DNA from 3 places in the Paenibacillus sp. JT31N7 genome. Region 3 is predicted to be linked to each of the others. Evidence: riboswitches for the same ligand, from Rfam matches in the RefSeq annotation. Region 3 holds a riboswitch; each other region holds the start of a gene.
The links. Region 3 has a riboswitch for cyclic di-AMP ahead of AC58P5_RS17305 (hypothetical protein). Riboswitches for the same ligand answer to the same signal wherever they lie in the genome.

Region 1 (7,329 bases), on a different contig from region 3:
AGTTACCGAAGCGCCTGGATTCATCCTTTTTCAATCCTCTCTGTAAACCGGGGGAAGCCTCCTAAGGGTATCCCCGGCATATGTTGTTCTTTAGTTACATGCGTTTATATGATTCTTTATCTCCGAACCGGGAACCTAAATCCAGACATGAACGACCAGATCAATAATCTTGATTCCGATAAAAGGAACGATAACCCCGCCCAGCCCATAAATAAAGAGATTGCGGCTGAGCAGCTTTGTCGAGCTCATCGGGCGGTACTTGACCCCCTTCATCGCAAGCGGAATGAGCAGCGGAATGATGACCGCATTAAAAATGAGAGCGGACAGTACCGCCGATAGAGGCGACCCCAGCTTCATAATGTTGAGGGCTTCCATCTGTGGAATCGCGAGCATGAACATTGCCGGAATGATCGCGAAATATTTGGCGATATCGTTGGCGATCGAGAAGGTCGTCAGCGCTCCGCGTGTCATCAGAAGCTGCTTGCCGATGCCGACCACTTCAATGATCTTGGACGGATCGGAGTCCAGATCGACCATGTTGGCCGCCTCTTTGGCTGCGATGGTGCCGGTGTTCATCGCCAGGCCCACATCGGCCTGGGCAAGCGCAGGAGCGTCGTTCGTGCCGTCGCCGGTCATCGCGACCAACTTTCCCTCCGCCTGCTCTTTGCGGATCACGGCGATCTTATCCTCCGGCTTGCTCTCGGCGATAAAGCCGTCCACGCCGGCTTCTTTGGCGATAGTAGCCGCCGTAAGCGGGTTATCGCCGGTACACATGATCGTTTTGATGCCCATTTGGCGCAAAGTATCGAAGCGTTCCTTCATGCCGGGCTTCACGGTATCCTTCAAGTAAATCAGGCCGTATACTCTTCCGTCCACGGCAACGGCAAGCGGAGTCCCGCCTTCCGTGGCGATTGCGTCCCCGTTAGTCTTAAGATCGGCAGGAACCGTTCCGCCCTGCTCCTGCACCCAGCGGACGACGGCGTCTACGGCGCCTTTGCGCACTTTTCTGCCGTCTTTCAGGTCGATGCCGCTCATCCGGGTTTCCGCTTTAAAATCGATGAACTCCCCGCCTTCCGCGAGAGATGCCTCGTAAACCAGGTTTTGCTTCTTCATCAGCTCCAGCACGGAGCGTCCTTCCGGCGTTTCGTCTTTAACCGAGCCGACGGCCGCCCAGGCAGCCGCTTCGCTCGTGGAGACGCCGCCTACCGGGATAAATTCGCTGGCCATCCGGTTTCCGAACGTGATGGTCCCCGTTTTATCCAAAATAATCGTATTGATGTCTCCGGCCGCTTCGACCGCTTTACCCGACATTGCCAGAACGTTGAACTGGGTGACCCGGTCCATCCCCGCAATACCGATCGCAGACAGCAGAGCGCCTATTGTTGTAGGAATAAGGCAGACGAGCAGAGCGATCAGGACGGCCGTATCCAGCTCTACATTCACGAACCCCGCGATCGGCTTCAGCGTAACGACGACGATCAGAAAAATAAGCGTCAGCGTGATAAGCAGCGTGTTCAGCGCGATTTCGTTCGGCGTCTTCTGACGGGACGCTCCCTCGACGAGAGAAATCATCCGGTCGATGAAAGATTCGCCGGGATCGCTCGTAATCCGTACCCGGATCGCGTCGCTCACGACCCGCGTGCCGCCCGTAACGGAGCTGAAATCGCCGCCCGCTTCTTTAATGACCGGCGCGGATTCCCCCGTGATCGCGGATTCATCGACAGAGGCCAGCCCTTCTATTACTTCCCCGTCGCCGGGGATCATTTCTCCCTGGGCGACGGTAACGATATCGCCCTTGCGGAGTTCCGTGGACGGAACGACTTTGATGCCGCTGCCGACCACCTTGTTGGCTTGAATTTCCTGCTTGGACTTCTTCAGCGAATCCGCCTGGGCTTTCCCCCTGCCTTCCGCCAGCGCCTCGGCAAAGTTGGCGAACAGCACCGTGAAGAGCAAAATCAGAAACACGGTCAAGTTAAAACCGATCCGGTCCTGCGTTCCGAAGTAGCCCGGCAGTACCGTCATCAGAAGTACCATGAAGGTTCCGATTTCTACCACGAACATAACGGGATTTTTCATCATCGTAACCGGATTTAATTTAAGAAAGCTTTGCGCGACCGCCTGTGTGACGATGTCTCCGCTCAGCATCGATTTTCGTTTCGTTTGAGAAGCATTTGAGCTCATCCGTTTTCACCCCATCGTTTCTAACGCAATGTCAAATATTCGGCCACCGGACCGAGCGCGATTACCGGCAGGAAGGTGAGCGCCCCAATGATGACGACCGTACCTACCACGATTCCGGTAAACAAGGCATTATCCGTACGGAACGTACCGATTGTTTCCGGAACCCACTGCTTGCGGCCCAGTGAGCCGGCCACACCCAGAAGGGCGATGATCGACACGTAACGGCCAAGCAGCATCACAATTCCCGTGGAAATGTTCCAGAACGGCGTATTGTCCGCAAGTCCTTCGAAGCCGGAGCCGTTGTTGGCCGCCGACGACGTGAACTCGTACAGCACCTGGGAGATTCCGTGGAATCCCGGATTGGTGACGGCTCCTTTGCCAAGCTCCGTCATAAACGCGATCGCCGTCGGAGCCAGAATGATAAGCGGATGCGCCAGAATCGCAACGGCGATCAGTTTCATCTCGCGGGACTCGATTTTGCGACCCAGAAATTCCGGCGTCCGGCCGACCATGAGGCCCGCCAGAAAGACCGCCAGAATCGCGTACATGAGCATATTGACCAGTCCGACTCCGTCGCCGCCGAATACGCAGTTCAGCATCATTTGAGCCAGCGGAACCATTCCGCCCAGCGGGGTGAGCGTATCGTGCATATTGTTGACCGTACCCGTCGTCGCCGCCGTCGTTACCGTGGTGAACAACGCGGACTGCGCTATGCCGAAGCGCACCTCTTTGCCCTCCATACTGCCGATGGACGAGTCCGCGCCAAGGGCGTTCAGGGCGGGGTTGCCGGCCTTTTCCGAGAAGAAGGCGACCGACAGGAAGACCAGGAACAAAGTCATCATCGCGGTGAAAATGACCCAGCCCTGCTTCCGGTTCTTCGCAAACCGTCCGAAGGTATACGTCAAGGAGGCCGGAATGCACCACATGGACAGCATTTCGATTACGTTGGTCAGCGGAGACGGATTTTCAAACGGATGGGAAGAATTCACCCCGAAGAAGCCGCCCCCGTTCGTACCCAAATGCTTGATGGACACAAGCGACGCTACCGGTCCGATGGCGATTTGCTGTTCTCCGCCTTCAAGCGGCTTTGCGGCCAGCGACGGGTCCAGCGTTTGCGGCACTTTCAGGCCGACAAGCAGCAGCGTAACCACGATAGCCAGCGGCAGCAGCAGACGCGTATGTCCTTTTACAAAATCCGCAAAAAAGTTGCCGATGGTGTTGCCTTTAGACGTCAGCCCGCGGATAAACGCAATCGCGACCACGATCCCCGTTACGGCGGACGTGAACATCATCATCATAATGACGGCCATCTGCGAGAAATAGGACAAGCCCGTTTCCCCGCTGTAGTGCTGCAGATTCGTGTTGGTCATAAAGCTGATGATCGTATTGAACGACAGCGTCGCTTCCATATTGTCGATCCCGTTCGGGTTCAAAGGAAGAGCATGCTGCAGGCGAAGGATCAAATACCCGACCGCCACAAGCACAACGTTGGTCAGCACGAGGCTGCCCGCATATCTTTTCCACGTCATGCCGTTCTCGCTGCGGATGCCCGCAAGCTTGTAAATGGGCCGCTCCAGCCAGCCGAACCATTGGTCCGTCCGGTTTTTCTCATTCGAAAAAACATGATAGATATAAGTTCCAAGCGGTTTCACCAGCAGGCAAAGGACCGCGATTACGATTAAAATTTGCACGATCTCCATAGATTCCTATCCTCCTCAAACAACTCCGCGCAAGCAGTTCACCGGCTGCCCGAAGGCGCCTTAAAATTTCTCAGGATGTATGAGCGCGTAAATCAGATACAGAAAAAGCCCAGCCGTAAAAAGCGCGATAATCATCATGAACGGCCGCCTTCCGAGCCTTCCACCACATGGTCACACCAGATCAAAAAACCGTAAAAGATGAAATAAACGACTGCCAGCAGCAGAATCATATAAAGGTCCGTCATGCGTGTCGGCTCCTTTCTTTCCTATTTAAAGGTTCATATTATAGGTTCATTCATTATCGTTCGGTTAGTGAATTTAAACGTTAGCGCAAAACTTCTTCGGGCACTTGGCCCGGTGCTGCTCCAAGCAGGAAAGAGACCTGACGGGTATTCGTATGCACCACATGGTCGGCGCCGAGCGCTTTATAAATCAACCGCGGTGTGGCATTCGTTTTCACCACGAAAATCGTTCCGGTTGTCCAGCTGCGGACCATCTGAAGATACCGGCAGCAGAGCGGCAGGCTGTCTTCGAAAAGATAAACGTCACCGACCGGAAGCCCGGGGACTTCCCAGGCTTCGTGGCGCACGGTATCCACTTCCACGATATGCCGGACTCCCAGCTTCTTCATCCGCTGTCCTTCCGCCGGGTTGTTTACAAGCGCCGCGAAGGGTCTGCGGTAAATATTCAGCAGTTTAATAAAGTTCTCGCCGGTGACATTCGGTGCGGAAACCAACGTATAGGTTTGGATCTTTCTCTCGTCCACTTTTTATCCCTCTTTCATGTTTTGGGCAGCAAAAAAAGAAGCCTGCGGAAGAGGAACTCTTCACGCGGCTTCTTGACGGTCACAGCCTAAAAAGACTATAGCCGAAGCGCGATAGCAGTCGCCTCTCTCGGTACGCTTACGAGGTTAGCTGTCGGATTCGGGCGTGAGAGTCGCCCTACCATGACGGCACGGATGCCGCTTCTGGATTCACCCCATGAGGACCGGGCCGTTAGGCCTGCAGGTCCTCGTTGGTTCCCCCGTTTTCCGCTTCATACGGAAACTCAGCGATAAAAACGCATGTTCATTTATTTGGCACATTTTTCTTTTTCGGATGTTTTTGAACATAACAAAACCACAGCGAAACGAAGTCCCTGTGGTCGATGCCGATCACAAGCTTCTTCAACCCCTCCCGAACTCATGCGCTTACGAGGTTAGCTGTCGGATTCGGGCGGTGAGAGTCGCCCTACCTGACTGCCGGGTCCATGGATTCCGGCGCTTCAGGATTCACCCCTGCAGACATGGCCCCGGCTCTCACACCGGATCAATGCTGCGATGGTTCCCCCGCTTCCCCGGATGGGGAAATTCAGCGAAAGCAAGAAACTGTTTTTTTCAATTGATGGAATGAATATTACACCTCCGTACGTGCTTTGTAAAGATATGGGGAGATTGGTTTTAAACCGATTTAAGCCAAAGAAATCGCCTAATGCGCTTACATTTCCTCTTTTTGTGCGCTAGCTTGTTAATGCGTCGAAAATCTCGCGTTTTTGAAAACGGTTTGGACATCCAGCCTCTTCCCACAACGGAAAAACCTGCTATACTACTTGTAAACGTTCCCATATTAACCAGTTAGGAGGAAAATTTATGAAAAACGGATGGAAATCAATCTTGCTCTGGGGGGTGATTTCCATTGTCGGCGCGTTCGCTTTCGGGCTTGTCGCACTTAATCGCGGAGAAACGATCAATGCCGCCTGGCTCGTCATTGCAGCCGTAAGCTGTTATGCGGTCGCCTACCGGTTCTACAGCCGCTTTCTCGCCCGCAAAGTCTTCGTGCTCGACGACAACCGGAAAACACCCGCAGAGCTGAACAACGACGGCAAGGACTATGTGCCGACGAACAAATGGGTGCTGTTCGGGCACCATTTCGCGGCCATTGCCGGCGCGGGTCCCCTCGTAGGGCCCGTACTTGCCGCCCAGATGGGCTATCTGCCCGGAACGCTGTGGATCATTCTCGGCGTTATTCTGGGAGGCGCCGTCCAGGACTTCGTCATTCTTTTCGCTTCAACACGCAGAAACGGTAAATCGCTCGGCGATATGATCAAGGATGAAATCGGCAAGGTGACGGGTACGATCGCCATGCTTGGCATTCTCGGCATTATGATCATTCTTCTCGCCGTGCTCGGGCTCGTCGTCGTCAAAGCGCTGATCGGCAGCCCGTGGGGCATGTTCACGATTGCCGCCACCATTCCGATCGCCCTCCTGATGGGCGTGTATATGCGCTACATACGGCCCGGCCGCGTCGGGGAAGCGTCCCTCATCGGCGTCATTCTGCTGATTCTGTCCCTCATCGGAGGCAAATTCGTCGCCGAGAGCGCAGCGCTGGCCCCTCTCTTCTCCTTCAGCGGAGAAACCATCGCTCTGATGATGATCGCCTACGGCTTTTTCGCTTCCGTCATGCCGGTCTGGCTGCTTCTCGCTCCCCGCGACTATCTCAGCACGTTCCTGAAAGTCGGAACGATCATCGGCCTCGCGCTCGGCATCATTTTCGTCCTGCCGGATCTGTCCATGCCGGCCACGACCCGGTTCATCGACGGAACCGGACCCGTCTTCGCCGGGAACTTGTTCCCGTTCCTGTTTATCACCATCGCCTGCGGCTCCGTGTCGGGCTTCCATGCGCTGATTTCCTCCGGAACGACGCCCAAAATGCTGGAGCGCGAATCCCACGCGCGTCCGATCGGCTACGGCGCGATGCTGGTCGAATCCTTCGTCGCCATCATGGCGCTGATCGCCGCCTGCATTATCACGCCCGGCACTTACTTCGCGATTAACTCGTCGGCGGCGGCGCTGGGCGGTACCGATGTGGCGACCGCGGCGGCGACCATCACGAACTGGGGCTTCACTATCACGCCGGAACAGTTGACTACGCTGTCCAAAGATATCGGCGAGAGTACCATTCTCTCGCGGACGGGCGGCGCGCCGACCTTCGCCATCGGCATGGCGCAAATCTTGTCCGGCGTGATCGGCGGCAAGACGATGATGGCGTTCTGGTATCACTTCGCCATCCTGTTCGAAGCCCTGTTCATCCTGACGACGATCGACGCGGGCACCCGGGTGGGGCGTTTCCTCATCCAGGATTTGCTCGGTTATGCCAGCAAGTCGCTGGGGGATACCCGGTCCACGGTCGGCAATCTTATCGCTACGGCTCTCTGCGTAGCGGGCTGGGGGTATTTCCTCTACCAAGGCGTTGTGGACCCTCTGGGGGGCATCAACTCCTTGTGGGCGCTCTTCGGCATCGCCAATCAGATGCTGGCCGGCATCGCGCTTGTACTGGGTACGACCATTTTGTTCAAAATGGGCAAAAAGGCGTACGCCTGGGTCACGCTCCTGCCCACGACGTGGCTGCTTATCGTGACCATGTCCGCCGGTTGGCAGAAGCTGTTCCACGAGAAAGCGAACATTGGCTTC
Region 2 (7,329 bases), on a different contig from region 3:
TACATCACTCTTTCAAGTCGCTAATTGGGATTCAAAGGCTTTAAGCATGTGCGCGGATTGTCTGTTCCCCTACAAACCATCGTCGGACAATTTTCCGTTAGTATCAAGGTTGAGTTTAAATTTATCCAATTTATCCAAAACCGGCCTGTACCAGTTCCGCTGCCCTTGACAATCCCCCCGGCATTTAAGATAATAAACTTGTGATTGTTGATATAACAACTAATGTGATCAGGGTGAACGAATGGAACGGGACATGGAAGAGCATATCGGTTTGATGATCCATATGGCGGATTTGGAGATTACCAGCTACTTGAAGAAACGGCTGGCTCCCATGCAGCTTGCTCCCGAACAGCATCTGGTGATCGCGCTTCTACTGAGGCAGGAGGGCTTGTCACAGAACGAGATCGCGGAACGTCTCAGCAAAGATAAATCGGGTATTACGCGAATGCTTGCCAGTCTGGAGAACAAAGGCTTTATCCGCCGTACTCCCAGTACAGGCGACCGCCGCTCGATTGAAGTGTATTTGACCGATGAGGGACGGGCGTTAAAAGCAAGCGTGGAAGAGATCAGCAGCCATATGAAACAGCATCTTAGAGCAGGCTTTACGGCTGAAGAGACAGCTGAGCTGAAGAGGCTTCTTACAAAGATCCGCGAGAATGTGCGTAAGCGGTAGCCCGTCTTGCGCTCCTGTTCATCTTTTGGTTGATATAGCAACTAAAAAACTATATCGGAGGGTTCGCTTATGAAAATCGCAGCAGTTATCGGAAGCAACCGCAAAAACTCATATAACTTGAAGCTTGCGGAGTATGTGCAAAAAACCTTCAAAGATCGGCTCGACGTGGAAATTGTCAGAGTGAACGATCTGCCGTTTTACAACGAAGATATCGAGCTGAATCCGGAGCAGTCGGTGCTGGATTTCCGCAGCAAAATTGCGGGCGCCGACGCCGTGCTTTGGGTTACGCCCGAGTATAATTACTCGATCCCCGGCGTGCTGAAAAATGCCCTCGACTGGCTGTCACGCGGGGACCGCGTGATGATCGGCAAGCCATCCTGGATCATGGGCGCTTCGATGGGAACTCTGGGCACTGTGCGCGCACAGGAGAATCTACGCGACATTCTGTTCTCGCCCGGCATTTCTTCTGTACTGCTCCCCGGCAACGAAGTGTACGTAGGTCTTGTCCATGAAAAAATCGATAAAGACGGCAACCTGCATCACGAGCCTACTATTGAGTTTCTCAACGTGGTCGTGAACAATTTTATTAACTGGCACGGCAAGCTGTACAAAAATTAATCGGTAGCCGGGATTATTCCGCCCGAATCTTGAGGGATCTTCTCTCTAAAAGGCTGCATGAGATACGCAAAGTATCCATGCGGCCTTTTCGGCGTTCCTGAGGCTCTGTTGACGGAAGATCGGCATGTTTCTGTTAAGCTCTCGCTTTTGCGGAAAACAGACTAATTCAAGCATTCAGACTCCACGAATATTTTAAATCGCTGATTTGCCCGATGTGCAGGTCGGCAGCAGGCCGTTATATTTTCCCATGAAAGCTTTTCAGGGTTAACCTTGCTTGCTGCGCACGTACTCCTCCGGAGATTTGCCGACAACCGTTTTGAAATCTTTAATAAGATGAGCCTGGTCGTAATAGCCCAGATCTACCGCGAGCTTCGACCAGTCCGGCGATCCTCCCGCATCCGCCATTAGAGCGGCATCCTGCAGCCGGTATCTCTTGATCACCCATTTCGGGCTGGCACCGACATACTGGCTGAACAACCGCTGCATCGTTCTTAAGGAAATGCCGAACCTGGCTCCAACGTCCTCAACCCGGTTGATTTCCCTGTGTCCCGCAATATAATCGATCACCGAATTGACGATTTCGATTTGTTCGTCAGCCGGGGGCCGCTCTCTATTGAAAAAGTCATCCACGAAGCTTACCTTCGCATCTTCATCCGGTTTGGAGAAAATGGCCTCTTCCAGCGGAAGGCTGCTTATACCGAAAACCTCCCGGAAAGCCAGGCTGCGGTTAACCAACTCCGAAGCCGGACGCCGGTAAAACGGATAAAATCCGCCCGGCCGGAACAAAACGCCGAATACTTCTCCTTGGCCCTCAAGAAGCTGCGATGTTTTCCCTTTATTCGTCCCGTAGATCCGCGTGTTGTTTCTTTCGAAGACCAGATTAAAGCAGGGAGGCTGGATCACCTCCTGGGTATGGGAAGGAAGTCCTCTCAAGTCCCAATGAATCAGCCAGTAATGCCGGATAAAAAAAGCCAGCTCCGGAGCGGGCAATCTTCGGGAAATGGTGAACTTTTGCCGGCCAATCTCATAATTTAAAATGCCTTTGTTGATGACGGCCGGATTCTCTTCGGGTTTCATGCGGAGCCGCCTCCGTTCCAGATGAAGTCTCAGGGAAGATGTCGCTTTTTTACAATCCGTTTGCGCCGTGGCCCTGTAAAGTTGATGGTAGCAAAACAGACAAGCTATCACAAGACGCCGACACTAGGCTAGGGAGGAATTTTCAATGGATCTTACTTATCATTTTTATATCGACGGCAGCCCGGAGCAGGTGTGGGATGTTTTCGTAACGCCGGAAAAAACCCGTAAAATCTTTTTCGACTGTGTGATCGATTCTTCTTATGTCCCCGGTGAATCTATCCGGTTTATCGGACCCGGCAATGACGGCGAGCAGACGGTCCACATTTACGGAGAAGTGCTGGAATACGAGCCGAACCGCGTCCTAAGTTACATCGAACATCCCGGTCCTTCGTATTATCCGAATCATGCGGATATCACTACGCGGGTAACCATTAAGCTGGAGCCGGTCGGCGGCTGCACCAAGCTGACCCTGATCAACGATGAGTGGGTTGAAAATCATCCATCCTACGAGAAGACGGACTCCGCATGGTGGATGCTGCTGAGCACCATCAAAACGTTTGTGGAGACTGGAAAGAAACTGGATCTCGGCTGGTAAGTGATAAAGGGTAGGGGACCCGTAGAAGGCTGGGGTAGTAAGCGGAGCGTTCCACACGAAAAAAGCCGGACAGCATGAAGCCTGTCCGGCCTTAATCACCCGCTGGCTCAGCGGGATTATTTTTGTAAGCCGACAGTAGGGGAACTCTACGGTTCCTCTGCTGTCGGCATTTTCATTTTTTAATGAAAAGTTCGATTGAATTAGTGATGATGACGTTCCTCGAAAGTTTGACAGCAGGTGTCGGTGATGCCCTCGGCGGAATCCTGATGCCCGGAATCGTAAGGCAGACCGTCCCGTTCTTGCGGTTGTGGCTTGTTCGAATGAGCGTTTACTTCGATCATAATAACTTCCGCATTGCAGTTATTGCCCTGCTCCCAGTATTCGCAGTTGGCAATGCTGCATTTCACCATTGGATTTTCCATGTTTATCACCTCGTACTTCTATTTACCCGAAGAACGAAGCTTTAAACAGGGGGGCAGTCATTTCGGGAAGCTCCGGCCGGACCCGGGCCGACAGCAGGTTTGGCTTCCGCCAGCATTTGCTTGTAAATCTCGATCGCTGCGGCGCGGGAGCTCTTCAGATCGACGATCGCGTCCGTCTGCGGCTTGTGAATTTCCTTATCGCTCAGATGAGCGAGCCGGGGAAGCCACCGCCGGATGTACATCCCCGTCGGATCATGGGTCTCCGACTGCGTGACGGGGTTCATCACCCGGAAGTACGGAGACGCGTCGAAGCCGAGCGAAGCGCTCCACAGCCAGCCGCCCCGGTTGAGCACGTTGTCGTAATCGGCGAGCTTGCGCCGGAAATACCGCTCACCCAGCGTGAAGGGACAGCGCAGGTTCTTGGTCAGGAACATGGCCGTCACCATCCGCAGCCGGTTCGGCATGTGCCCCGTGGCGTTCAGCTCCGCCATGGCCGCATCCACGACCGGAATGCCGGTCTGCCCCCGGCACCACCGCTCGAAGAGCGTGTCCTCCAGGCCGGAGAAATCGAATTTCTTCTCGTAGACGAAGAAATCCGGGTTATAGACGGCCTGGTACAGGTAGAAGTCGCGCCACGCCAGCTGGCGCGTCCAGGCTTCGTGCCGCTCGCTGCCGAGAGCGGCTTCATACGCCCGGCGCACGGAGAGCGCGCCGGTGTTCAGGTGGCGGCTGATCCCGCTGGTCGTCTCGAAGGCGTACCGGTCTCTTTGCGCTTCATAAGCGCGGAGACCTCCTTCGAGAAAGCCGCTCAGAGTCTGAGCGGGATCAGGCGCCGTGCCGGCCGCTTCCGGGTCCAGCGGAAGCGGAAATCGCGCGGACCAGGCTTCGCGGTCCGGCAGCGGCCGTGTCTGCAAATCGCGCACGGTGACGGCCGACGACGGCCGGAAAAAAAGGTGCATGTAAGCGTTCCATTTTTTATAAAAAGGGGTAAATACTTGGTAAGGAGTGCTGCGCTCCGCAAAGTGCTGGAAATCCCCGAAATCGGCGAGAGTATGGTCGATCAGCGTAGTAACCGGAACGCCGCGGGCGGAAGCTGAAACCTTCAGTTTGCGGTCACGTACTAATGCATAGGGCGTAACGTCGCCGTGCAGGACGATTTCTTCAATGGGGAGCTCGGCCAGCAGATGATCCACCACGGCATGAGGCTCGCCGGCAAGCACCTCCAGATGCGCGCCCGCTTTCCGGTATTCGCGGATCAGCCTGGAGACGTGACGGAGGAAGTTGACTCCGCTGTGTTCCCGCTCCCGGCCGTCGCGCAGAAGGAAAGGGTCCAGAATCAGGATGTGCAGGCTTGGACGCCCCAAGCTGTGAATGTAATCAAACGCAGTCATGTCATCAATCCGCAAATCTTTGCGATGAATAAAAAGGATCATAATGAAGGGACGCTCCTTGCTTTTTCGTCTAACTTCATAGTAACAGGAAAACCGGCGCAAATGAAAAGAAGCCCGGCAAGCCAGGCGGCAACCTGGATTACGGGGCTCCCTTTCGGGTATATGCTGCGTTCCATTACGAGTGCGTCTTACTAGTCTGCAGTGATCTTGTTAAAAAGGTCATCGCCGATAACGCGGCGTGCAGAAACGTATCGTTTCGCATAGTAAGATTCGCTCAAGTCACTCTTTGTAACACCTTTGTTCGTGGCGGAGTGGGCGAACTTGTTGTTCCCGATGTAAATACCTACATGGGAGATGCCTTTTCCGTCGGTGTTAAAAAATACCAGGTCACCCGGTCTCAGATCGCTTTTCGCAACCGAGGATCCTTGGCCGTTCTGTGCTTTTGAAGTGCGTGCCAGATCAACGCCGAACCGGTCGAATACGTAGGACGTGAAGCCCGAGCAATCAAAACCGCTGGTCGATGTGCCCGAATACTTGTAAGGCGTCCCTACCAATCCGTCAATCGTGGAGCTGAGCGTCGACTTCGCGGATGCGCTGCCGATTTCCACACTCAAAAACAGGGTCAAGCTCAAAACAAACAACAAGACTTTCTTCAACTGTGTTGCTCCTTCCTGTGCCTACGAGGTTAGCTGGAGGGTTCGGTAGAAGGTGTCCCCTATGATCCCTTTGTTGCAAGATCAATTCACCCAGAGTGGATCCCCCGTTCTCTTCCTTTTCGTCTAAGAAGAAATTCGGCAATCTTTTTCTGTTCGACACTAAATATTCGCCATAGGTCCAGAAATTCCTTCCAAAAAACTAAAAATAGTTACAAAAAAGTTTCAAAAGCAGTTATTTAGTCGGATTTCAGGGCAAAAAATAGATCAAAAAACCCGCCTTCTTGTATAAAGAGGGCGGGTTTTCCATGTCTTTCAGCTTAGAGGCAATCTAAGTCTTCGGTTGATCCGGAAACTTCACGCGCAGCCCCGGTTTCGTTTCGGCAAGCAGTTTTTCCTGCAGGGCGTTGAGGTCTTCCTGCGTTTTCAGCTCGCCTTTTTTGACGAGATACTCGATCGTTTTTTGCTGGAGGAGATATTTGGCGTACTGGTTGACGGTTTTAGGATCGGTCCAGTAGGTCGCTTCGGTCAAGCCGGCGCTTTTGTAGAGCATCTCTTTCAACTGAGCCGCTTCGGGGCCGGCTGCTTCCAGCGCTTTGCGCTGCTGATCGACAGCCTGCTTCACTTCGGCTTCCTTGACTTTGACGCCGCGCTTCTGGCCGTAACGGACGAAGAGCTCGTCCTTAAGCATCAGATCGAGCAGCTGATCGTTGGTCAAATTGTTTTGAGCGCCCTGCATTTGAAAGGCCAGGTCGACTTCGGCTTTCATTTTGTCGAATGCCTGATTGGAAATGCGGACGTCGTGACCGATCGCCACAACCTCTTTGGCTTTAACGTCGGACTGTCCGTAAAAGAACGACCCGGCGGCGACACAAAGGCCAATTACTGCCGCCACGACGGTGCTTGTCCGTGGGGATATCATCGGTAATGCCTCCTTTTATCTTCTATCTTTCCATGATAGCTGAAAAAAACGCAAATGGAAACTAAAAACCCCCCTGGCCGGTGAACGGCAGGGGGAGACGGATATCGCGCCGGAACCATCCGGAAAGAGAACGGCTGATAAGACGGTCCGACGATTGAGACGCGTCTGTTTTGCCTCCCGGCTTACGGGCAGAATAACGGGCATTTCTAGGTCCGGTAGCTTTCCCAGATTTCACGCTGCGCCGCGATGGACCACATTTTGACAAAGGTGCGGACCAGGGGGTATATCTGGTGGATAATGAGGGCCGTCAAGCCTGCCCACACATAGGATGCGGTAGTAGCCGCAACGGCAAGAAGGAAGCCGAGCAGGATGAGCAGCAGGGCATTGCACGTGATCCGCAAGCCTTGGCGGAACACGACCGGAAGCACCGCGAGAAGTCCACGTCGATCCTCGGAGGCCCGGCCGAACTGCAGGAACAGGAAGATAAGCTGAATGAGCAGGGCATACACGGCATAGAGAGCCGCCCAAGGAAGCAGGGACAGGAGAAGCTGCTCGAATGCGTAGGCTTCGTTGAACAAAGCAAGTGCTTTGGGAGCCAGCCAGTAGAGCGGAGCAAGCACCAGGACCGTTTGAAGAAGATAATAGAGGAAGAAGGGCAGCAGAAGCTCGCGTATTCCTTTCATAAACCGGTAACCCGCATTCATCTGCCGGTGTTCCAGAGAGTACAGGACGCCTGCGTTCAGCATGGGACTAATCAGCATCCGGACGGCCAGCAGAATGAGAAACCATTCGAGATACGGCTGGATGAGATCCGTTTTTACAAGTCGGAACTGGCTTTCCGCCACGAACAAATGAATGGCGCTCTGGGGCTGATCGCTTGCCGGATAACGGTGGAGCAGGGGGACGATAATGGATTGGACCCATTTATAAAGCAGAATCCCCCAGGCAAACTGGTACACATACAGCACGCAAACGGCG
Region 3 (7,329 bases):
CGGAAACGCGCGCTGTCCAGCAGAGTTCCCGAACCGATGACACGGTTAACGGGCCACTCGGACTTTTTCCAAGTAAAGTAAGACATGATATCAACCGGATTGGTCGCCACCAGAATAATGCCTGTCTGGTTGTACTTCGTCACATTCTCGACGATGCCGTTAAAAATGTCGACGTTGCGCTTAAGCAGATCGAGACGGGTTTCCCCCTGCTTCTGCGCGACGCCCGCACAAACAATGATAATATCGGCACCTTCACAGTCGGAATAGTCACCCGCCCACACTTTCACCCTGCCCGTAAACGGCAGGCCGTGATTCATATCCAGTGCGTCCCCGTTCGCTTTCGCGTGATTATAATCGATGAGGACAAGTTCGGACATCCGCTCTCTGAGCAGCAGGGTATAAGCCGTGGTGGAACCGACGGCACCCGTTCCGATGACAACGATACGTGTTTTTTTAAGTGATTCCAGGTTTTCGAATTCATTAGCAGACACGAGAACCTCTCCTTTCAGGGGAATTCTGGTATTATTGTAGGCGAACTTCCCCCCAAAAAGCAAACGTCCCGCCCTACAAAACGACAAAATAAGCCCGGGACTCCTCGAAAAGCACCGACTGATCCAGCTGAAATCCGGTGCCGGCTATCCGCTCGCAAGCTTGCAGAGGGGCAAGGCGAGCCGGTTCGGGATAACGGCCCTCTTCCAGCCAGTCCGCTCCCAGCACCGCTGCGGTATGCTCCCATAAGCAGCAGGCCGGACCGATCAAATAATCTTTATGCATCGCGAGCGTCATTCCTTCCTGCCGCAGCATGCACGCGCTGCGCAGATCATCCAGCAGAGAGCTGCCGCAGCCGGGGTGAATCTCCCGCTCAGCCCGGAAGAACATGTTTACGGGAAATTCCCCTTCCGTCGCTGCAGCGTGTTCACAGCGCTCTACCTCTCCGCTGCGGGAAGGAAAGCGCGTTTTCGCGTCAGACCGTAATCCGTCTTCCGCACTCCGGACAGCTGCCGTTTGCGGGCGGAGGGAGCTGACGCCGGAACGGCTGAAGCTTCCGTTATTCCCGAAGCCGCCAAAGCTTCCGAGAATGTCGACAAACGGTTTGCGCTGCGACCGGGCCGTCAGATCGAACAATGCCATTTCTACCAGATCCGCTTTGACATTCCCCCAGAGAACGCGGTACAAGCGAACGATATCAAGCGCCTGCGCCACCGTGCTTTTGGGGAGGCGGTACAGAAATCGCGCCCATTTCACAAGATCGAAATACTTCTCATCGACGGACATCAAACATTCTCCCCAGCCTGTCTCTCCGCCCTCGTCCGTGAGTTTCAGAAGCCCGTATCTGCAGTTCTCGAGCTTTCCTTTGGCATGATGGTAACAGCAGGGTACATCGAATTCAAACAGTTCAATCCGGATAATTCGTGAGTCCATTTCTTCCTTTTCCACTCCTTTTCTCCCAATGACGCTTGCGAGGTTAGCTGCCGGGTTCGGATTTGAGAGGCCCCTACGGAATAAACATTCCGATTCACCCCAGTTCGTGGGTCCCCCGCTTCTCGTTCGAGAATTAAGCGCGCAGATGAAGATGATAGTATGGCCACCGCCGGCGTCCGGGCATGCTGCCCGAAGCCTGATCCGACGTACCATGAGAGTATGTTACTCCCGCGAATCGGGCCTGTAAACAAAACGGCGGACAGCCCTCTGCCATTCTGTTCCATGTAACCCTATTCATTTAATCGTTGCTTCTTCAAGCTGATTCCAGCTCATTCTTTCTCCGTTTAACAAAAAAAAGCCCCGGATATCCGGGGCTTTTGCTTGGATCGCGTCTATCGTCCGATCAGATGTGGGCGCGTGTCTTGCCTCCACCGAGGGTCGGGTTTGCGCCGTGGTCTCCGCGATGGCGAAGGAGCTTGCGGAGGTAAGGAAGGATGTAATAGTCGGCTCCGAACTTGCCGGCGTTGGCTCCGGCGGCGATGACGATGACACCGAGCAGGATCATCCAAGGGTTGGTGCTTACAGTACCTGCGAAGAGGAACATGAAGTTCATCAGAACCCCGAAGAATGCTGCCGCCGTTGTCAGTGCGCCGAGGACAAGACCCAGTCCTACCAGAAACTCTCCGAGCGGAATCAGTACGTTAAACAGTTTGGCGTTCGGCAGTGCAAAGTTTTCCAGGAATGCGGTGAAGGTCGGATAGACCAGCTCATTGGTCGCTTTATCGACAATCGGCTTCGTTACCGCGCCTTTCAGAAAGCCAGTGGCGTCAAACCCGCCTGTCAGCTTGTGCCATCCTCCCGTGATCCATGCGTATCCGAGATAGAAGCGGAGGATTAGCATCAGACCTGCCGCATAGACGTTCGTTCTTAACCAGTTAAACATATAAATTTCCCCTTTCAAGCTGCGTATTCTGTATGATGATGATCTTGCGTGTTTCCGTTTTTTTAAAGCCAGTACTGCTCGATCAATCCGCATTCCGCTTCCAGAGGAAGAGGAAGTCCGGTTTTGCCGACCGCTTGCATTCGGACGATTTGCCCTGCCTGCACACAGTCGAAGCATAAATCCTTATAACCCTCAGGGTGCGGTTGAAGCCGGGCGCCGCATGCCTCGCAGTGTGCGGGAGCCGCGTTTACAAGATGAAGGGCGGTCATGATATTCGCATCCTTTCGTAGTTCGCTATTTTATTGTGAATATTTTCACATTCTTGGCCGTAAATAGCTTTCTTCCCCTTCCTGAATCAATCAGGAAGTTCGGATGAGCCGGCGGAGCCGTCAGCTCTGGATACCAGAGGCTTTAACCGGCAGTCTTCGCAAATCCAGGCGGATTTGATTTTTTTCACGACCGGAATACCGGAACCACACTGCGGGCATCTTCCTTGTTGGACTTGCGGGTCAGCTGTCTCTTTCATGGCTCCTTCACCTTCTTTCGTGTGTTGTTCTCTCTTTCTGACTTTAGTATAGTCCTCTCCGCGAGGAGTGTATGTGATATTAATCACACTTAGCCCGAAATAAGTGATTATAATCATGTTCTAGCATTCTTCATAATGAAAGCCGTTACTTAATAAGGGCATGTGAATAATATCACAATCTATTAAAAGAAGAAGTTCTATACTTTCTTTAGAAAGCCATCTTCCCGTAACAGCCGCATCCAGGCAGGTTTGGCTGCTTGCGTTTCTTCTATAGAAACTAAGTAGAGAACAATCAAAACCTAAACAAAATTTGCACAAAGCGAGATGACCCCTATGCGAAACCCTACAGCCGTCTTTTTTACGAATGTCCGTTTCTTCCTGATCCTGCTGGTCGTTCTGGTCAACCTGCTGCTTACCCTTCCGCCTCTGCCGGAGGCAGCGCAAGCTGTTGTGACTGCCATCTTCACTTTTCATCTGCCGGTGTTCGTGCTGGTAACCGGTTATTTCGCCAAAACATACTGGCAGAAACCCGAAGCGGCAGCCGGAATGCTGCGGATCGCTCTGCAGTATCTCTTCTTTCAGACCTTGTACTCGGTCATGGATCTGTTCTGGCTCCACAGCCCCGGCATCCGCTATTCGTTCTGGCTGCCTTACTGGATGCTCTGGTTCCTGACCGCGCATTTCGGCTGGAAGCTTCTTCTCATCCCGTTCGCCCGGCTCAAGCACCCGGTGGCCGCCGCCGTCCTGCTCGGCGCGGCAGCCGGCTTCCTGCCGGCGGAAGCGGGCGCGTGGCTCGGCCTGACGCGCACGCTCGTGTTCTTCCCGTTCTTCCTCGCCGGGTACTACTGGCGGGAAGAACGGCAGCCCCGGCGGCGCACGGCAGCCCGGCGCCGCGTGATCCGGGCCGCCGCGGCGCTTCTGCTGCTGGCGCTGCCCGCGTTGTGGCATGCGGCGGGTGCAGACAGCGCCGCACAGTGGCTCGCCGGAGGCAGCGGCTATGCGCAGCTCGGCGTTCCCGCCGCAGCCGGCACAATGCTGCGCCTCGGCTGCTACGCGGCGCAGGCCGCCGCATCGGCCGCGTTCCTGCTGCTGCTCCCGCGCGCGGAAAGCCGCTTGACCGTCCTCGGAGGACGGACGGTCTACGTCTTCCTGCTGCATGGCGCCGCCATCAAGCTGCTGGGCGCGGCAGGGCTCCTGCAGCTGCTCGCCCGGCTGATGGACGCGGGAGCGGCGGGGACTGCCGCGGCTCTTGCGGCGGGATGCGCGGCCGCAGCCGCGATCGTGGCCGCGCTGTCGAGCCGCAGGTTCGCCGCCGCGGTGCGGCCCTGCATCGAGCCGGATGCGGCCCGGGTGCTGCGCTGGCTCCAGCGGAGGCTCCCCGGCCGGGCGCGCAGCACGTACTAGCCGCCGTGCGGGTACGCCGGTGCCTTTGTTTTTCGCTGCTTCTCCCCTGGCGCAGACGATACGGCGCGCGGCACGGCGCCAAATGGCAATGGGTCAGCCGCATGTCATGTGCATGCGCCGCCAGCCTACATCGCATGACATCGGCAGTCCCAGTGCTTTCAACATCAGCCGTGGAGCCTGATTGTAATCAGACTCCTCTTCCAGCCGATCATTGACTATATTTGGGTGGTTCTTAAGCATCCGCAACCCGGATAAGCCCGGCCTGAATAATCAGGCCGGGCTTATTCAATACCGCTAGGTTAACATCCATTTCCGGACTCAATGCTCCTGCTTGCTCCTCAAAGTTCATGTCTCATTCAAGTACGGTTCAGAGCTTCGTTAACGTCATGACCGGGCCACATTCTTTCTCTCCGGGCTAAAGTTGCGCTCTATCGCTAATGTCCGGCTGATCCGTTCATCTCCCTTCAGTACCTTCGAGTTCGCTCCGCTACTCTGCACGGCTTCATCTGTTTAGTCTTATACCCCCGGCTCTTCCGCCGCTTAATAGGATACCGGCTGATCCGTTTTGCCTTGAAGCCCCGCCATCCGCATCAGAACGATGGCTGCCTGTGCCCGCGTGACTCTGTCCTGCGGACGGAATTCGCCGCCGATGTCCTGCAGCAGGCCCAGCTTCATGACAAGGAAAACATCGGCTTTGTTTTTGACGCTGCCTTCATCTGTGACGGCAAGCTTGCCGAGCGGCTTATCCAGCAGGGACGACAGCTTCTCGTAACGCAGCTCGTTCACAAGCGCCGAGGCCAGCCTCTCGCGCGTCAAAGGTTCATCCACTCCGAGTTTTCCCTCCGGGTCTGTCTTCAACCGGTTCATATCGGTCAGTAAACGGACGGCTCCGTAGTAAGGGCTCCCCGGCTGCACATCCGCATAAAGCGGCTCACCCTTCCGGTAGTTCTCTCCATAATACGAATCCGGTCTGATTCCCCGGGCAAACATCGTCAGCCAGTCCCCGTAAGTAAGAATGGCATCCGGGTTCAGATTACCTTCCGCATCGGAAACGAGTACTTTGAGACGGACGAGCTCGGTCAAGTCTTTTTGCGCCCAATGCCCCTTAATATCCTTCGCCTCGGACGGCTTGCCGGCACCAGGGATCAGCGGCCTCAAATCACGCAGCTTACCGGAAACGGCATCGAGCACCTGCCAGGCCGACTCCACCTCGGAATCCTGCCGGTAGACAAGCAGCAGCTTTCTTTCCTTAACGTCGGCGCCGGTATAAAACGCTCCGTTCATTGTATAGGACAAGCTTACCCGCCCGTCGCCCTGCAGCCGTTTCAGCGCCTCTTCCTTCGTCACGACGGCCGGCTTAACCGCCTTCAAAGCCTTCTCAATCTCTTCCTGTTCATAGGGAAGCTGGAGGGTGTAGAGACTTCCGTCTCCGTTCAAATTGAGGATAATCTGCTGATCCTGGACGGGAATTCCCTTATAGACCCGCTGAAACTGGTACGTAAACGGCTCGTTTTTCTTGGACGAGACGTTGTCCTTTACTGCACTGTTCTTCACCAGCTTCCAGTTTTCAGAAGCCTGTGGAACGAGTTTGTCAAACAATTGAAGCGCTCGTGCATCCGCCGTTTCTTTTGTGACGCTTCGCGCCTTCACGTTAGGATTTTGGTTCCAGGGCGGATATATCCCGTTCTCGCTCAGTTCGAGAATTTGACCTGTCCGGGCATCGACAATCGCACTGTATTTGATGCGGTTTTCGTTCTCGTCCTCCCAGTTCAGACTCCAGACGAGCTGCCCCGGCATGCGCCAGCCTTCCTGCTCGGACTTCTGGGCCAGCTTGCTTCCCTCCGGAACGTAACCCGTCGCTTTTACGAGTTCGGCGGCTTGCTCCGCACTTAACGGTCCTCCCGTATGCGCTTTAAAAGAAGATCCTGTTTTCGGAATGTCCGCATAAGCCGAAGTACCGTAGGCGGCATACAAGCCTTCAAATACGTACTCCCCGGTTTGAGCGTCGACAGGGGTGTAAGATAACGGGTTCCGCACATAGCCGAGGACCCATTCTTTTGGGCCCGATCCATTCTGCAGCTGCACATATTGCAAATCGACCGCAAAATCCTGCTTGTATTTGGCGGCGGCTTCCCGCTCGGTTATTTTGGGAGTCACGGAAGGATACGTATTGGTATAGAAACTGGCGTGCAGCCCCGTAATCTGTCCGTCCCCGCTCATCTGTACGTTGATGCCTTCGAAATCGACAAACAGCCCGTTCACTTTGCGCTTGAATGAAAAATCGTAAAGGACCTGACCGAACAGCGCGTTTTGCGAGCCATAGGAAAGAATAGGTTCCAGCGTATCCTTTTGCAGGGACGGAATCGCCTTTTTCACGAATTCCAATGCCAGTTGAGCCGCTTTCTCCTGATTGACTGCCGGCGGATAAAAGCTTTCCTGCTCCTTGAGCCGGTCCATAGGAAAAGAAGTCGACAGAATATCTCCTGTCCGGGCATCCACCGTACTGTGAAAGGACGAAGTGGAATTCCCTTTCGTCACGGACCAGGAAATGGTCCATACAAGCCCCGGAACGGGCGGGTACCGGTCTGTCGACTCCCCCAGCTTCACCGACGACACTTCCGCTTTTTTCAGATCGGGAAATAATTCCCGCAGTCTTCCGATCGCCTGCTCCTTCGTAATCTTGGCCTCTTTCTCCAGCTTGTCGCTGTCCGGAGCATCGGCCCCCCGAACCGGTACGCTTTCGGACACGGCTTTCGCGTCCTCTTGAAACCTGTATGCAGGAGCGGACATAGTTTCCGCATTGGTAATTCCGGGCAGCAGAAGACCGACTCCAAGAGAGCCGGCCACCGTAAGCAACCCCGCTTTGCGCAAGCGGGCCGCGTGTTTGTTGTTCATCCTAATCCCTCATCTCCATTTGTTAGAGTTTCCCATATTATTTAACGCATGGAAGAAGGAATAGTTTCTTTACAAGAGAGAGACGGTCTTGTTTTCGTCGATCAGATTTTCATGCCGGTATTCCAGTTCCTTGCTGAAT

Region 1: another riboswitch for cyclic di-AMP. It lies ahead of AC58P5_RS23695 (hypothetical protein); the one in region 3 lies ahead of AC58P5_RS17305 (hypothetical protein).
Region 2: another riboswitch for cyclic di-AMP. It lies ahead of AC58P5_RS27455 (C40 family peptidase); the one in region 3 lies ahead of AC58P5_RS17305 (hypothetical protein).

What each region holds. Positions count from the first base shown of each region.
Region 1 is NZ_JCAUAT010000007.1:61,382-68,710, forward strand. It holds gene kdpC (potassium-transporting ATPase subunit KdpC) at 1-24, opposite strand, end outside; gene kdpB (potassium-transporting ATPase subunit KdpB) at 136-2,181, opposite strand; gene kdpA (potassium-transporting ATPase subunit KdpA) at 2,202-3,881, opposite strand; gene kdpF (K(+)-transporting ATPase subunit F) at 3,942-4,019, opposite strand; gene AC58P5_RS23695 (hypothetical protein) at 4,207-4,647, opposite strand; cyclic di-AMP (ydaO/yuaA leader) riboswitch at 4,765-4,944, opposite strand; cyclic di-AMP (ydaO/yuaA leader) riboswitch at 5,053-5,246, opposite strand; gene AC58P5_RS23700 (carbon starvation CstA family protein) at 5,509-7,329, shown strand, end outside.
Region 2 is NZ_JCAUAT010000013.1:26,587-33,915, reverse strand. It holds gene AC58P5_RS27485 (MarR family winged helix-turn-helix transcriptional regulator) at 242-673, shown strand; gene AC58P5_RS27480 (NADPH-dependent FMN reductase) at 743-1,291, shown strand; gene AC58P5_RS27475 (DUF6597 domain-containing transcriptional factor) at 1,556-2,368, opposite strand; gene AC58P5_RS27470 (SRPBCC domain-containing protein) at 2,514-2,963, shown strand; gene AC58P5_RS27465 (DUF1540 domain-containing protein) at 3,164-3,385, opposite strand; gene AC58P5_RS27460 (cryptochrome/photolyase family protein) at 3,427-4,818, opposite strand; gene AC58P5_RS27455 (C40 family peptidase) at 4,968-5,432, opposite strand; cyclic di-AMP (ydaO/yuaA leader) riboswitch at 5,436-5,583, opposite strand; gene AC58P5_RS27450 (SurA N-terminal domain-containing protein) at 5,761-6,351, opposite strand; gene AC58P5_RS27445 (hypothetical protein) at 6,558-7,329, opposite strand, start outside.
Region 3 is NZ_JCAUAT010000003.1:581,944-589,272, reverse strand. It holds gene AC58P5_RS17310 (L-lactate dehydrogenase) at 1-491, opposite strand, end outside; gene AC58P5_RS17305 (hypothetical protein) at 565-1,437, opposite strand; cyclic di-AMP (ydaO/yuaA leader) riboswitch at 1,440-1,572, opposite strand; gene AC58P5_RS17300 (DoxX family protein) at 1,826-2,365, opposite strand; gene AC58P5_RS17295 (hypothetical protein) at 2,428-2,634, opposite strand; gene AC58P5_RS17290 (acyltransferase family protein) at 3,225-4,295, shown strand; gene AC58P5_RS17285 (YcdB/YcdC domain-containing protein) at 4,836-7,190, opposite strand; gene AC58P5_RS17280 (potassium transporter TrkA) at 7,260-7,329, opposite strand, start outside.